Linked DNA regions of Parasedimentitalea psychrophila. The protein of the gene in region 1 interacts with the protein of each later gene in a pairwise test. Links are inferred from orthologs where the notes say so. Each region holds a gene or a part of one and is shown in the gene's direction. Other genes may lie near its edges. The genes, in order: QPJ95_RS16350 and QPJ95_RS20385.

Region 1 (7,643 bases):
TGGCAAACCCGGCACCAGGGCAAACCCGGGTGCCGGTTGAGAACGGAATAAAGGCTTCGCGTTGACAGGTTTTTCCGTTCTCAGTTGCCCAACGGCCGGGATCAAATCCATCCGGGTTGTCCCACAACCGGTCATGCCGGTGAAGGTGCCAGGGACTGACCACAAGTTGCGATCCCACTGGCACATCCCTGTCACGAAACTGCTCAGGGCAGGTTGCCTGACGCACCATCATCGGAACCGGAGGATACAGCCGCAGCGCCTCGCGGAACACATCCCGACTGGTCCGCAGTTTCGACATCACCGCAAATGACTGCTCCTCCAAGGCCGCCGCCTCGGCAGCCACACGATCCTGCCACTCCGGGTAAAGCGCCATCAAATACAAGGTCCAGGCCAGCGCCGAGGCGCTGGTCTCGTGTCCGGCCAGAAAGAAAATCGCCACCTGATCAACCATTTCCTCGGTGTTGAACTGCTGCCCTGTTACCGGATCAGTGGTGGTCATGATTTTGGTCGCCAAATCGTCCGGTGCATCGCCGGCCTCAATTGCCCGCATTCGATCATTGGTCAACTGAGTGATCAGCCTGCGAATCTCCGCCGCATCCCGTTTGGTCGATGACTTGAAGAACCGCGGCATCCAGCCTGGCATTGGAATAAAGGCGGCCAAATTCAGGATTGGTTGGCTGCGCTGGTAATCCCGAAACCGGGTGAACACCTGAGCCGCGACCTCATGTTCGATGGGGATCGAAAACAGCGCCCGAAATATTACATCTGCGGCCACGTGGCTGGTCTGGGCTTCGATCTCGATGGGCCTGTCCAACTGCCCTTGCAGCCGTTCAACCGCCGCCTCTGCCGCGTCCCACATGGCTGGAAAGCTATCCTTAAGTCGCCCGCCTTCAAAGGCCGGATCAATGATCCGGCGCTGACGCTTCCAGATCTCCCCGTTGGTCAGAAAGACCGAATTCCCCAGCAATGGCCGCAACCCTTCGGCAATACGATTGGATTTGGGAAAATCATCGGGGCGGTTTTTAAGCACCTCTTTCACCAAGTCAGGCTGGTTGATCAGGAATGAGCGAAAGAACGGCGTGCGGAACTCGGCCATCCAGGCGTGATACAGCCGTGCGGGCTGCGCCGACAGGATGTCCTGGCGAAACAGGCGGAGATAGCGCCACAACGAGACTTTCCCCGGTCGGGACGGCGGTTTGGGCGGCATCATAGCGGCGCCACCGCGGTATATTTGGACACTGTTTCATCAATACGCGACCGTGACGGCTGCCGCTCCCGATAGCGTTCCCGCAGTGTCAGCGGACCGGCGGTGATTTGAAAATAATCATAGTCTCCTGGCCGATCAAAGGCGCAGAGATACTGGAAATGCAGCCGAAAAAACCGCCAGCGCAACTCGGCCCAGCGTTGCGGGCTTAAGGTCTGGGTGAAAGCCGCCGAAAACACCAGCGGCCAGCGTTTCGCCGCCGAGGCCAGCCCACTGACGCTGACCGGGTCACAGAGCGCAAAGGCACAGCCATCGCTGGGTGCGGTGACATCAACCCAGGCCAGTTCATCGCTCTGCGACAGGAATTTCAGATCCGCACGCAGCCGGTAGGCCTTTGGTAGAAAAGAGACCATTGGCACCACCTGCCCCAGGCTCAGGAAACTCAGCGGCGGATGATTGTCCGCCAGCCCGCCACGGATCAGGTCAGACAGCACCGACACCGCAATATGCGCCCCCGAGGAATGTCCAACCACCAGGACCTCGTCCATCGTATCATCCGCCAGAGCATCCCGTATCAGTGTCGTGAACTCTGCCATCCGGCCTTCCAAAGCAGACGAATACGCCCCCCTGGAGGAGGCTGAATAGGCGTAATCATGCATCAGGTAATAGGCAAAAAACTTGCCATCCATTTTCTTGAACCAGCGCATCAATACCATCCCGGCCAACAGCCCGAGACCGAGGCCAGCCATCCCAACAAAGGCTCCAAAGAGCAGGAAATGCTCGGCCAATGCAATCACCGCCCGGCCCACACCCCAGGTCACAAGAGCCGCCAACAGCGCCTGTACCAGCAACATGCCAATCGGATATAGCGCCGCAATAACAGGACCTTTTCGCAATCGCATCAAGCGGCGCAATGTTCCTGTTGATATATAGATCCAGGCCGTTCGCACCATTTGCAGGTAGGTCGCCAGGATCGAGCTCTCCATGCTGTCGCGGACGATATCAGACCACACCAGCACCTCAACATCGGTGGCCGTTTTGGCCTTGTCGATAGCGGATTGCACCTGCCACCCGTAGGGACCTGATTTCGAAGCTTTGGCGCTCAGGGCAATCTCATAGCCGGAAATTTCAGCCTGTGCCGCCGCCTCTTTACGATAGAGCTCGCGGTAGCGGCGCGGCGGAATAGGGTCGTAGCCGGGGATGTAAAACACCCGGCGCCGATGCACCTCTGTACGCTGTAGACTGTTCGCGACCCGACCCAATGCCCTGCCCTTAAAATGTGTTTACCGTAACCTAGCGGGTCATTCCGGCAAGAGTAAGACCCTGCATATAAAGTAAAAGGGGCCATCCGGCCCCCTTTATCTAACCAAGAAGGGCTAAAGCCGGAAAGGCTTCCAGCAGCCACCAGGAAAAGGTTGAGAACAACCCGGTCACCAGCATCACCCCCACCAGCAAAAGCAACCCACCCATCAGTTTTTCAATCAAACCCATGTGGCGTTTCATCTTGTTCATCAGCACCATCGAACGGCTGAGGAATATGGCAGCAAGCAGGAAGGGAACGCCAAGGCCAAGCGCATAAATACCCAGCAAAATGGTTCCCCGGGCAACCGAGGCCTCAGACGCTGCCAGCGACAAAATTGCCCCCAGTTGCGGGCCAATACAGGGCGTCCAGCCAAAGGCAAAGGCAAGGCCCAGTACATAGGCGCCAATCGCTGATCCACCGGACTGCCCCGCCTCCATTCGCATCTCACGATCCAGAATCGGAATACGGAAGACCGACAGGAAATGCAGCCCGAAGATGATCACCACCAAGCCCGAGACCTGCGCGAAGAGCTCTTGGTTTTGCAGGACAAAGGCGCCGAAAATCGACGCGGTAAAGCCCAGCAACAGGAACACAGTTGATAGGCCCATGATAAAAAATAACGCGGCCAGTATCGCCTTGCGGCGGGCCGCACCGGGGTTTTGCATATCTCCTATTGAAACGCCGCTCATATAGGCCAGATAGGGTGGCACGATGGGCAACACACAGGGGGAAAGGAAGCTGATCAAACCGGCGATCAGCGCGACGAGCATAGCAGGGATTAGGCCTGCATCGATGATTTCAATACCAAACATATAACTGCCTTACCCCACCTGATTTCAAAGGTCACGAGGACAGCTGGTCACATCCCTGTGGACAGGATGAATTTTCCGTCATATCTGACTGTTATGAGCGATATTAGTGAAATACTGGATGCCATTGGCCTGTTGTGCCCGCTGCCGGTCCTTAAACTGCGCAAGCGGCTGAAACCCCTACAACAGGGGGCGCTTCTGCAGCTGCTGGCAGACGATCCCGCAGCGGTGATCGACGTGCCGCATTTCTGCAATGAGAGCGGCCACACACTGCTGCAGATAACCGAGGCTGACGGCCATCAGATCTATCTGGTCCGCAAGGGCGGCTGAGCCCCAAGCGCGGCCTCTGCACCTATCCATTAATCTAAAAATAAGCTGGTGACATATCGGCTCCGGACATATGGCGGTTCTTCCGAAATCGCCTGATAATGTTTCGCACGCGAAACAACCTAACAGTGTCTCAACAAAAACAGTCACCCCAACTCGATGGCCGACAAATGAAAACGCCGGGGTTTCCCCCGGCGTTTCAAACTTGCTTTAGTTGCCCAGCGACCACCAGCCGCGGCGCTTTGGCTTGGGCGGCTGCTCCGGCTCAGGAGCGACCTCTTCAGCGGCAACCAGCTCCGGTTCTGCCACAGCCGGTTCGGGTGCGGCTTCGACAATTGTGTCTGCCTCAGCCGTTTCCGGTGCAGCAGTCTCAATCACCTCCGGTGCAGTCTCAATCACCTCCGGTGCAGTCTCTATCACCTCCGGTGCGGTCTCTGGCACGGGTTCGGCGACCACCTCAGCAACGGCCACAGGTTCTGCAGCCACCTCGGGTGTGGCAACCGCAACCGTCTCAGGCTCAGTCGTTTCCACCGCAGCCTCGGGCTGCTCAGCGGGTGCTGCTTCAGTGACGTCGGCAACAGCGGTTTCAACAGAAACCTCTGGTGCAGCTTCTGCCACTGGTTCTGCAACTACTGGCGTAGGCTCAGCTTCAGTCGCTGGCTGTTCAGCTGCAGCGGGTTCGTCCACGACAGCAACCTCGGCCGGAGCGTCAGTCGACGGAGTGGCTTCACCTTCGGCAGCTTCAACCTTGGACTTGTTGCCGCGCGACCGTGACCGCGACCGGGTGCGAGTCCGCTTTGGCTTTTTCTCGTCTTCGGCTGGCTGTTCGCCATCAGCTGTCACCTCGCCCGAGACAGCACCGTCTGCTTCGGAGACGGTTTCAGCAGCAACAGCGGCTTCAGCACTGTCATCCGAGCCATCTTCAGAGCCGTTTTCGGCGTCATCAGATTTGCCCGACCGACGCCGGCGACGACGCCGCTTGCGCTTGGGCTTGGTCTCAGATTCATCCGATGTTTCAGCCGCTTCAGTAGAGACTTCAGTGATCTCGACAACCACCTCTTCTTCTTCATCTTCAATGGCTTCAGCCTCGTCAGCATCCACTTGATCCATCAGCGATGTATCAACCGATACCACCGGAGCCGTCGCGACCGACACCGCACGGGTGGCTGTCTTGAACTTTTCCAATGTGAAGTCAGGGCTGATCAGATGCGGATCCCCTTCGATGCGAACCGACATACCATAGCGGGCTTCGATCTGGGCGATATGCTCGCGCTTTTGGTTCATCAGGAAGTTGGCAATGCTGACCGGGCAGCGCACCAGGACTTCGCGTGAGCGGTTGCGGGTGCCCTCTTCCTCGATCTGGCGCAGAATGGTCAGCGCCATATTATCGTCGGAGCGGATCAGACCAGTGCCGTGACACGAGGGGCACGGCTGAGTGGTGGCTTCGAGCATGCCGGGGCGCAGACGCTGGCGGCTCATCTCCATCAGGCCAAAGCCCGAAATGCGACCAATCTGAATACGGGCGCGGTCGGTTTTCAGCTTGTCCTTGATCTTTTTCTCAACGGCGGCGTTGTTCTTGCGCTCGTCCATGTCGATGAAATCAATGACGATCAGGCCAGCAAGGTCCCGCAGTCGCAACTGGCGGGCCACCTCTTCGGCGGCCTCCAGGTTGGTCTTGGTGGCGGTGTCCTCGATCGAGCCTTCTTTGGTGGCGCGGCCCGAGTTGACGTCGATGGCCACCAGGGCCTCGGTGACATCAATCACGATATAGCCACCGGATTTCAGCTGAACGGTCGGGTTGAACATGCCCCCCAGATAGCTTTCGACCTGATAACGGGCGAACAGCGGCAGGGTTTCATTATAGCGTTTCACGTTCTTGGCGTGCGACGGCATGATCATCTTCATGAAGTCTTTGGCGATGCGATAGCCGCGCTCACCCTCAACAAACACCTCGTCGATTTCGCGGTTATAAAGATCGCGGATCGAGCGTTTGATCAGATCGCCTTCTTCATAGATCTTGGCGGGCGCAATTGATTTCAGCGTCAGCTCGCGGATCTGTTCCCACAGCCGTTGCAGGTATTCATAATCGCGCTTGATCTCAGCCTTGGTGCGTTTGGCACCAGCGGTGCGCACAATAAGGCCCGCACCTGACGGCACGTCGATTTCGTTGGCGATCTCTTTCAGTTTTTTACGGTCAACAACATTGGTGATCTTGCGCGAGATACCACCACCGCGGGCGGTGTTGGGCATCAGCACGCAGTAGCGACCTGCCAGCGACAGATATGTGGTCAGAGCAGCGCCCTTGTTGCCACGCTCTTCTTTGACGACCTGAACCAGCAGAACCTGGCGAACTTTGATAACTTCCTGAATCTTGTAGCGGCGTGGACGTGGCTTGCGGCGCGGACGGATGTCCTCGCTGTCGTCTTCATCCGCAACCGATTCGATTGTGCTGTCTTTTGAGATGGCGTCCGCACGGTTGTCGTCGGCATCCGGCTCATCGTCGCCCGGCTCTTTTGCTTCGGTCGCGTCATCCTCTGCCACGGATGTCTCCGCAGCCGCATCCTGCACTACAGGTTGCTCCGAGGTGGTCTCATCTTCGGTCACTGTAGCTTCAGCAACAGGCGCAGCATCTTCAGCCACCGCGTCAACGGCACCTTCAGCGGCTTCGACCTGTGGTTCGGATTGCTCCTGAACAGGTTCTTCAACCGGGGTCTCTGCCACGGTCTCCATCGGAGAGCTGCCTTCGGACACACCAAGCACATCAGCCGAACCGGTGTCGGCCTCATCGCTGAGATCAATGGTTTCCATACCGGAAATTTCGGTCTGGGGGATTTCGACTTCTTTGGTCTCAACCGCATCCTTGGAGGCTACGTCTTCAGCCTTGGTACGGCTTCGCGACCGTGACCGGCGCGGTTTGGCAGGCTTGCTGTCTTCCTCGTCGTCCTTGGCGCGCATTGCCTCGGCATAGACGCGCTCTTCTTCCATCAGAGCTTGCCGGTCGGCGACCGGGATCTGGTAGTAATCGGGGTGAATTTCCGAAAACGCCAGAAAGCCATGACGATTGCCGCCATATTCAACAAAGGCTGCCTGCAGAGAGGGTTCGACCCGGGTTACTTTTGCCAGATAGATATTGCCAGCAAGCTGGCGTTTGTTCTCGGATTCAAAGTCGAACTCCTCAACCTTGTTTCCGTCGACCACCACAACCCGAGTTTCCTCGGCGTGGGTGGCATCAATAAGCATCTTCTTTGCCATGTTTCCTTAGTGCACCATGCCTGCGCGCGCACGCTCCGGCCGTTTCCGGGGGGGGCTGCGCGTTTTGGGTGATGTCTTGTCAGGGCGATATCTGACGGTGCGCGACAGAACATGGTCGCGGAAAGTGTTCCCGGCGGTCCTGTCTCTAAGCTCTGTGCCTGCGCGCGCGTCATCGCGGTTCTTCTCCGACAGGTGGGACTATCCCGATCCCTGCCCATTTCTTCCTGCCCTGAAAACATTCCAGCGCAGGCGCTAAACTACCCCGGATCCCCGGGGCCAATCGGTCTGTTCTCGCCTTCTCGGATCATACCGGACAAAGACGGAAAACAGCGAAACTCATTTGAAGTGACTCACCCCATATTGGTGGTAGTCACTTCCCAGCAGCATACTGCCTGTGGATAGGTAATGACAATGGACATCTGTCAAAGCCCCCGGGAAATTACACAATTTGGCGATCAATTCAGCCAAAGGGTAAAAAACAAGCGAATTTCTTCGCTTGTACGCCCGTGTTTCGGTGCTGTCAGCGAGACCCGCACCTTGTCAGTCGCCCTGTGGACAGCTCGCCTCAGAGATAGTCGGACCGTTGCAAACCATATTTGGCCATTTTTTCATTCAAAGTCCGGCGCGGCAGGCAGAGCTCTTCCATCACCGATGCGATCGAGCCCTTGTGGCGGCGCATTGTATTGTCGATCAACATCCGCTCAAAGGCTTCTACGTATTCCTTCAGCGGCTTGCCCTCGGTTGTCAT
Region 2 (7,592 bases), 860 kb from region 1 along the record:
CTGCACCCGGTCGATCGATTTTGCAAATACAGCATCCTTGCTGTCCGCAGCTTCAAACTCATGCCACAGATCACAAAAGGCGGTTTTCTGATCCTCAGGCAGCAGGCCAAATAACCGCGCTGCCGCAGCCTCTTCCTTGGCGGCCAGAGCGAGCTGATCGATGTCTCCGTGTATTGGTGCATCGCCGGCGTCGATTTCGACAATATCATGCAGCAGAAGCATCTGCATAACCCGGTCGATCTCAATTTCGACAGTCGAATGCTCGGCAAGTACCCAAGCATAAAGCATAATATGCCAGCTGTGTTCGGCCGAGTTTTCGCGCCGCGCTCCATTGCCGATCAATGTCGCGCGAAGAACGTGCTTTAAGCCATCAGATTCATTTAGAAATGGCAAGCGGCGGGTCAATGCAGCGCTACACGTCTTGGACGGGCGACCCAGCAATTCCTGGGCATGAGAAAAGGCCTCGGGGAGCTCTTGTTCGAGCGACGCAGAGCGTCCACTGTCCAGGGTATCCCTTGCGATTTCAAGATGTTCGGGAACCGGGTCGGCACCATAGAGGGTCTGGAAGATGGGCTGGCACCGGTCCAGCTGCTTGGCAAATCTTGCGTCGCTGGTCTGATTGGCTTCGAACTCTTGCCACAGGGCCAGCATCTCTGTGCCCTGGTCCTCTGGCAGCAAACCAAATATGCGTTTTGCGGCGATCTGTTCCGCTTGCGCAACAGCCTGCCAGTCGGTTGGCTGGTGAATGGGGTGATCACCTACGTCAACTTCGACCAGATCATGCAAAAGCAACATTTTGATAACACGGGCGGTTTTGACTTCCGCTGGCGCCAGTGGCGCCAGGGTCAAAGCATAAAGCGCCAGATGCCAGCTATGTTCGGCGGAGTTTTCACGCCGCGAACAATCCAGAATAAGGTTGGCGCGCTCCACCTGGCGCAGTTTGTCCGCCTCCAGGAGGAATTCAAACTGCGCTTCTAAACGGTTGGTCACGATTGTATATTGCCCTCAGTCGCGGCTTGAGCTTCGGCAATTTTCTTGTTCAGAAACTTGCGTGCAATACGCTCTGCCAGTCGAACACGCATTTCAGTCAGAAAGGCTTCTTCCAATGTTTGCGAGGACGCGGCCAAGACGCTGCTTACCTCCATAAACAAACGGTCCTGACCGGTCGCATCCTGCACTTTCATAGTGTCGTCAGCCAGTTGTTCGGCCAGCCGTTCCAGTGTTCCCATCAGCGGGTGTTTTCCGTCAGGCGGCGTTTCACATAGTCAGATACATTTCCGATCATGTGATCCATATGCGGTTCCTGGAAAAAGTGGTCAGCGCCTTCAATTTCCTGGTGGGTGATGGTGATGCCTTTTTGCTCGTGCAGTTTATTCACCAGGTTCACGGTGTCAGGCGGCGGCGCAACCCGGTCCGATGTACCATTGATGATCAAACCCGAAGACGGGCAGGGCGCCAGGAACGAGAAGTCATACATATTGGCCGGAGGCGACACCGAAATGAAGCCAGTGATCTCTGGGCGGCGCATAAGCAATTGCATGCCGATCCACGATCCAAAGGAGAAACCGGCAACCCAGCAATGCTTGGAATTGTTGTTCATCGACTGCAGGTAATCCAGCGCCGAGGCCGCATCTGACAGCTCGCCTACGCCCTGGTCATATTCACCCTGGCTACGGCCGACGCCGCGGAAGTTGAACCGCAGAACGGTGAACCCCATATTATAGAACGCATAGTGGAGGTTATAGACCACCTTGTTGTTCATGGTGCCGCCAAATTGTGGATGCGGATGCAACACAATAGCGATGGGCGCATCGCGCTCTTTTTGCGGGTGATAGCGGCCTTCAAGGCGGCCTTCGGGTCCGGGGAAAATGACCTCAGGCATGGGCAGTTGCATCCTACTCTTATTTTGCGAGAGATGCCGAAAGGGTAAACTTGACGAATTCCCTAAGGCACCTTAGAACGGTTCTAAATGGGGGCGCGGTAAAAAACCTAGCACCATCAGGCTGAGATACGCACTGATGCCGCTGAGGTCAATGTTTACGCTGTGTTCAAGCCGGTTGGAGTACCACAAATATGAAGCTTTCGACAAAAGGGCGCTATGCCATGGTCGCGTTGGCCGACATTGCGCTGCAGCCCACCGACAAATTGGTGGTGTTGGGGGATATTTCCAAACGGCAGGATGTCTCCTTACCCTATCTGGAGCAGTTGTTCGTCAAGCTGCGCCGGGCCGAGTTGGTGAATTCGGTGAGAGGACCCGGTGGCGGCTATCGCTTGGCGCGCCCCGCCTCGGAGATTCGGGTGGTCGAAATCCTATCTGCGGTAGACGAAACGGTGGATGCTATGCATAAGGGCGCCGGAGCGTCAGGCGCCCTATCCGGCAGTCGGGCGCAATCACTGACGAACCGGCTGTGGGAAGGGCTGAGCGCACATGTCTATGTGTATCTGCACCAGACGCGGCTATCGGATATCATCAATAATGACCTGGCTCCCTGTCCTGCGGTGCCGGGGCTGTTTTCGGTGGTTGACGCAGAATGAATGGCCAAAATAGCAGTCCGCTTCAGGCGGGCTTAACTGGGAAAACATGTATCTATGACTAGGGTTTACCTGGATCACAATGCCACCACGGTTTTACGACCCGAAGCGCGTGCGGCGATGATCGCTGCGATGGATCTCTGCGGTAACCCGTCGTCGGTGCACGGCGAAGGCCGGGCGGCCAAAGCCGTGGTTGAGCGGGCGCGTGCGCAGGTGGCCGCTGCCTTTGGTGCGGATGGGGCCGATGTGGTCTTTACATCTGGATCAACCGAGGGCGCCTCACTGGCCTGTGGCGACCAAAACCTACAGGGGTCGTCGATTGAACATGACGCCGTAAGGTCATGGATTACCGAAGATCTATCCGTGGCGAGTGATGGGATTGTAACGGTTGCTGATCCAGGGCGCACGGCTTTGCAGCTGGCCAATTCCGAAACCGGCATCGTTCAGACATTGCCGCAGGGATTGGCTGTTACCGACGCAACCCAGGCTTTTGGCAAACTGCCGATTGCGTTCAATTGGTTGGGAGCAACAAGGGCGCTGATATCGGCGCATAAACTGGGCGGCCCAAAGGGAATTGGCGCCGTTGTCCTGCGGCGGGGCACCGAAATGGCCACCCAAATCAAGGGCGGTGGCCAGGAAATGGGTCGCCGGGGCGGAACTGAAAATGTTATTGGAATTGCGGGGTTTGGTGCCGCCTCCGAAGCTTCTGCCCGCGACTTGGCAAATGGCGTCTGGGAGCGCGTTGAAATCCTGCGAAATATGCTGGAACAAGCTCTTGTGGCCGGTGCTGGAGATACTATTTTTGTTGGACAATCGGGTCGCCGCCTCCCCAATACCTCATGCTTCGCCACGCCGGGCTGGAAGGGTGAGACCCAGGTCATGCAGATGGATCTGGCCGGTTTTGCCATCAGCGCCGGGTCGGCCTGCTCGAGCGGCAAGGTCCGTGCCAGTGCGGTGCTGACAGCGATGGGATACGACGAGATCACAGCTCAGAGCGCCATCCGGGTGTCGCTGGGCCCCGAAACAAGCGAAAGCGACGTACTGCGGTTTGCAGATACGTGGCTGGCAAAACAAAAGACTTATCGCGCCCGGGTGGCGTGCGTTTAGGAGACCTAAGATGGCCGCTTTGGACCAGACACAAGTTAAAGAAGGCATTGATCAGGAAACGGTCGATGCCGTGCGCGAAGTGGGCGGTGCCTATAAGCACGGTTGGGCCACCGACATCGAGATGGAATATGCTCCCAAGGGGCTGACCAAGGATATTGTCCGGTTGATTTCGGAAAAGAACGAAGAACCGCAGTGGATGCTGGACTGGCGTCTGCAGGCCTATGATCGCTGGCTGACCAAGGAAGAGCCGAACTGGGCCATGGTCGATTACCCGGAAATCGATTTTCAGGACCAGTATTACTATGCCCGTCCGAAATCGATGGAGGTCAAACCCAAGTCACTGGATGAGGTCGACCCCAAGCTGCTGGAAACCTACAATAAGCTTGGTATCCCTCTGAAAGAACAGATGATTTTGGCAGGGGTCGAGGGCGCCGAAAACGCCCCCGCCGAAGGCCGGAAAGTGGCCGTTGACGCGGTCTTTGACTCGGTTTCTTTGGGCACCACGTTCAAGGCAGAGCTGGCCGAGGCGGGGGTGATCTTCTGCTCAATCTCCGAGGCGATCCGAGAGCACCCTGAATTGGTGAAGAAATACCTCGGCACCGTGGTTCCGGTGTCTGACAACTTCTATGCAACGCTGAATTCGGCCGTGTTTTCCGATGGTTCCTTCGTCTATGTGCCACCCGGCGTGCGCTGTCCGATGGAATTGTCGACCTATTTCCGCATCAACGCGGAAAATACCGGCCAGTTTGAGCGCACCCTGATCATCGCCGACAAGGGCTCTTATGTGTCCTATCTGGAAGGCTGCACCGCGCCGGCCCGCGACATTGCCCAGCTGCATGCCGCAGTGGTCGAGATTATCATCGAAGAAGACGCCGAGGTGAAATACTCGACTGTACAGAACTGGTACCCCGGTGATGAGAACGGCAAGGGTGGTATCTACAATTTCGTCACCAAACGCGCCGACTGCCGTGGAGATCGCGCCAAGATCATGTGGACCCAGGTCGAAACCGGATCTGCAGTGACCTGGAAGTACCCCTCGTGCATCCTGCGCGGCGATGACAGCCAGGGTGAATTCTACTCGATTGCCATTGCTAACAACTACCAACAGGCCGACACCGGCACCAAGATGGTTCACTTGGGCAAAAACACAAAATCCCGCATCGTGTCCAAGGGCATAAGTGCCGGCCACGCGCAAAATACCTATCGCGGTCTGGTGTCTATGCATCCCAAGGCAAAGAACGCCCGCAATTACACCCAATGTGACAGTTTGTTGATCGGCAACAAATGCGGCGCTCACACGGTACCTTATATAGAGGTCAAGAATAATTCGGCGCGGGTTGAACATGAGGCCACAACATCGAAGGTGGATGACGAACAGCTGTTCTATTGCCGCTCACGCGGGATGGACGAGGAGGCCGCGGTTGCCCTGGTTGTTAATGGGTTCTGCAAGGATGTTTTGCAGGCGCTGCCGATGGAATTCGCCATGGAAGCGCAGCAGCTTGTGGCAATCTCGCTGGAAGGATCCGTCGGTTAACCCTCGGCTGGCCTGCGACTTGATCGTTGTCGCCGGAGCTGAACCAGGGACGGCGAGGGATATCTCGATTGCCTGGGCGCCTGCGGCATTAAAAGAACAACTATACGCCCTGGCCGGGTTTGCGGCCGGGGAGAGATAAACGCACTGGGGTAATTTGAGGACTGGTCGCTGGCCTGGACCCACCCCAAAGCCCTGTGAACATTCGCGACAAGGAGCGAAATAAATGCTGAATATCAAGAACCTGCACGTAAAACTTGAAGACGAAGACAAGCAGATCCTCAAAGGTGTTAACCTCACGGTTGAAGCCGGTAAAGTTCATGCCATCATGGGCCCGAACGGCTCGGGAAAATCGACACTTTCTTATGTGCTGTCCGGCAAGGGCGGGTATGAAGTCACCGATGGCTCCGCCTCTCTGGATGGTCAGGATTTGTTGGAGCTGGAAGCCGAAGAGCGGGCCGCTGCGGGGCTGTTCCTGGCCTTTCAATACCCGGTTGAAATCCCGGGCGTCGGCAACATGACCTTTCTGCGCACGGCAGTGAACGCGCAACGCAAGGCGCGGGGCGAAGATCCGATGAGCGCAACCGATTTCCTGAAGGAAGTTCGCGCTACCGCCAAGTCCTTGAAGATTGACGCGGAGATGTTGAAGCGACCTGTCAACGTCGGTTTCTCGGGTGGCGAGAAAAAGCGCAACGAAATCCTTCAGATGGCGATGCTTTCTCCGAAGATGTGCATCCTTGATGAGACGGATTCAGGGCTGGATGTTGATGCGATGAAATTGGTTGCCGAAGGCGTCAATGCGCTGCGTGACGGAAAACGCGGCTTTCTGGTGATCACACATTATCAGCGGTTGCTGGATCACATTAAGCCTGACGTGGTACATATTATGGCAAATGGCCGCATTATCAAAAGCGGTGGTCCGGAGCTGGCTCTGGAAGTGGAAAACAACGGCTATGCCGACATTCTGGCCGAGGTAGAGTAAATGGCTCTGGCTAATCTGAAACAAACCGCCACCGAGGCCCGCCTATCAGAGCTAACACTGCCGGTCGGCGGCTGTCTGGCCGAGGCGCGCCGGGCTGCCTTGTCACGGGTTCAAACCATGGGGCTGCCAGGCAGGCGGGATGAGTATTGGAAGTATACCCGCCCGGATACGCTGACCCAGGCAACCGCGCCAACGGCCGCCGTATTTCAACATGATGAAGCACCGATATTTGATGATTTTGATTGCTTGAAAATCGTTTTTGTAGACGGTGTTTTTGATGCAGAGGCCTCTGATGATTTGCGGCTCGAAGGGGTTCAGATTGATCGGGTCTTGGACATTGAATCGCAGGATATTCACTGGAGCAAAGACCTGTATGGCGTGCTGGAGGCGCGGGGTCAGGATCCGGTACCTCGGCCCTTGGCAGCGCTGAACACGGCCTTTGCCAAGGATGGTGTCGCGATCCGGGTGACCGGAAAACCCAGCAGGCCGATCAATCTGATTTACAATCACAATTGCGAAAACTCGGATGCCATGCTGCACCATGTCATTCGGGTGGACGCCGGCGCCGCAGCCACTGTGCTGGAAAACGGACCTGCCGCTGCTCGGTTTAATAAATGTAGCGAAATTGACATCGCTGATGGCGGCGAATTGCATATGATATGCGCCCAGGGTCGCGACCACGAACGGCGTGCCGCCACCCATCTGTTTGCCCGTTTGGGCGAGAAATCGGTGTTCAAATGCTTCACGTTGACCGTCAACGGGGTGCTGACACGCAACGAAGCAGTGGTGGAACTGCTCGGCGATGACGCCGTTGTCCATATCGCGGGCGCCTGCGTCGGAGATGGTGATTTTCATCACGACGACACCGTATTTATCACCCATGTCGCAGAGAACTGTGAAAGCCGGCAGGTCTTTAAAAAGGTCCTGCGCAACGGCGCGACCGGGGTTTTCCAAGGTAAAATCCTGGTCAAATCCACAGCGCAGAAAACCGATGGATATCAAATCAGCCAGGCGCTGATGCTGGATGATGACAGCCAGTTTCTGGCCAAGCCGGAGCTGGAAATATATGCCGATGATGTTGCCTGCTCACACGGGTCAACCTCTGGCGCAATTGACGAAGATGCTTTGTTCTATTTGCAAAGCCGGGGGGTGCCTCACAGGGACGCCACCAATCTGTTGACCCTGGCCTTTTTGGCGGAGGCAGTCGGTGAGATCGGCAATCAGGGTATCGTAGATACGATAGTTGGCCGACTTGAAAACTGGCTGATCCGGCGCCTCTGATGCCGGTAACAACAGACATAATCGCCACTTACAAAGGCCCGCGTCGCGTTATGGCGCGGCTTTTGGCCATGGGCCCCCGCGAGGATCGGGCGCTGGCGATCCTGATGGGCGGCTGCATGCTGGCATTTACCGCCCAAATGCCCAGGTTGGCCCGCGAGG

The links.
Region 2: the proteins of QPJ95_RS16350 (region 1) and QPJ95_RS20385 interact in binary tests that used the Escherichia coli proteins (3 or more experiments, as listed by UniProt). The link is inferred for Parasedimentitalea psychrophila from one-to-one orthologs.

What each region holds. Positions count from the first base shown.
Region 1 is NZ_CP127247.1:3,352,829-3,360,471, reverse strand. What follows is about bases 2,079-5,029. They hold QPJ95_RS16350 (sulfurtransferase TusA family protein), read left to right. Parts: upstream 2,079-3,412; coding sequence 3,413-3,646; downstream 3,647-5,029. Other genes in these bases: QPJ95_RS16345 (Rne/Rng family ribonuclease), read right to left, coding at 3,854-5,029; QPJ95_RS16355 (cytochrome c biogenesis CcdA family protein), read right to left, coding at 2,567-3,319; QPJ95_RS16360 (hypothetical protein), read right to left, coding at 2,079-2,466. Also shown: QPJ95_RS16365 (cytochrome P450), read right to left, coding at 1-1,210; more of QPJ95_RS16360, read right to left, coding at 1,207-2,078; more of QPJ95_RS16345, read right to left, coding at 5,030-6,895; QPJ95_RS16340 (sigma-54-dependent transcriptional regulator), read right to left, coding at 7,461-7,643. UniProt on the Escherichia coli protein: Sulfur carrier protein involved in sulfur trafficking in the cell. Part of a sulfur-relay system required for 2-thiolation during synthesis of 2-thiouridine of the modified wobble base 5-methylaminomethyl-2-thiouridine (mnm(5)s(2)U) in tRNA.
Region 2 is NZ_CP127247.1:4,209,118-4,216,709, reverse strand. Bases 1,715-4,614 are described here. They hold QPJ95_RS20385 (cysteine desulfurase family protein), read left to right. Parts: upstream 1,715-2,589; coding sequence 2,590-3,639; downstream 3,640-4,614. Other genes in these bases: sufB (Fe-S cluster assembly protein SufB), read left to right, coding at 3,650-4,614; QPJ95_RS20390 (Fe-S cluster assembly transcriptional regulator IscR), read left to right, coding at 2,074-2,535; QPJ95_RS20395 (alpha/beta hydrolase), read right to left, coding at 1,715-1,882. In the rest of the region: QPJ95_RS20405 (HD domain-containing protein), read right to left, coding at 1-990; QPJ95_RS20400 (hypothetical protein), read right to left, coding at 987-1,229; more of QPJ95_RS20395, read right to left, coding at 1,229-1,714; more of sufB, read left to right, coding at 4,615-5,173; Fe-S cluster assembly ATPase SufC, read left to right, coding at 5,397-6,152; QPJ95_RS20370 (SufB/SufD family protein), read left to right, coding at 6,153-7,433; QPJ95_RS20365 (YIP1 family protein), read left to right, coding at 7,433-7,592. UniProt on the Escherichia coli protein: Master enzyme that delivers sulfur to a number of partners involved in Fe-S cluster assembly, tRNA modification or cofactor biosynthesis. Catalyzes the removal of elemental sulfur from cysteine to produce alanine.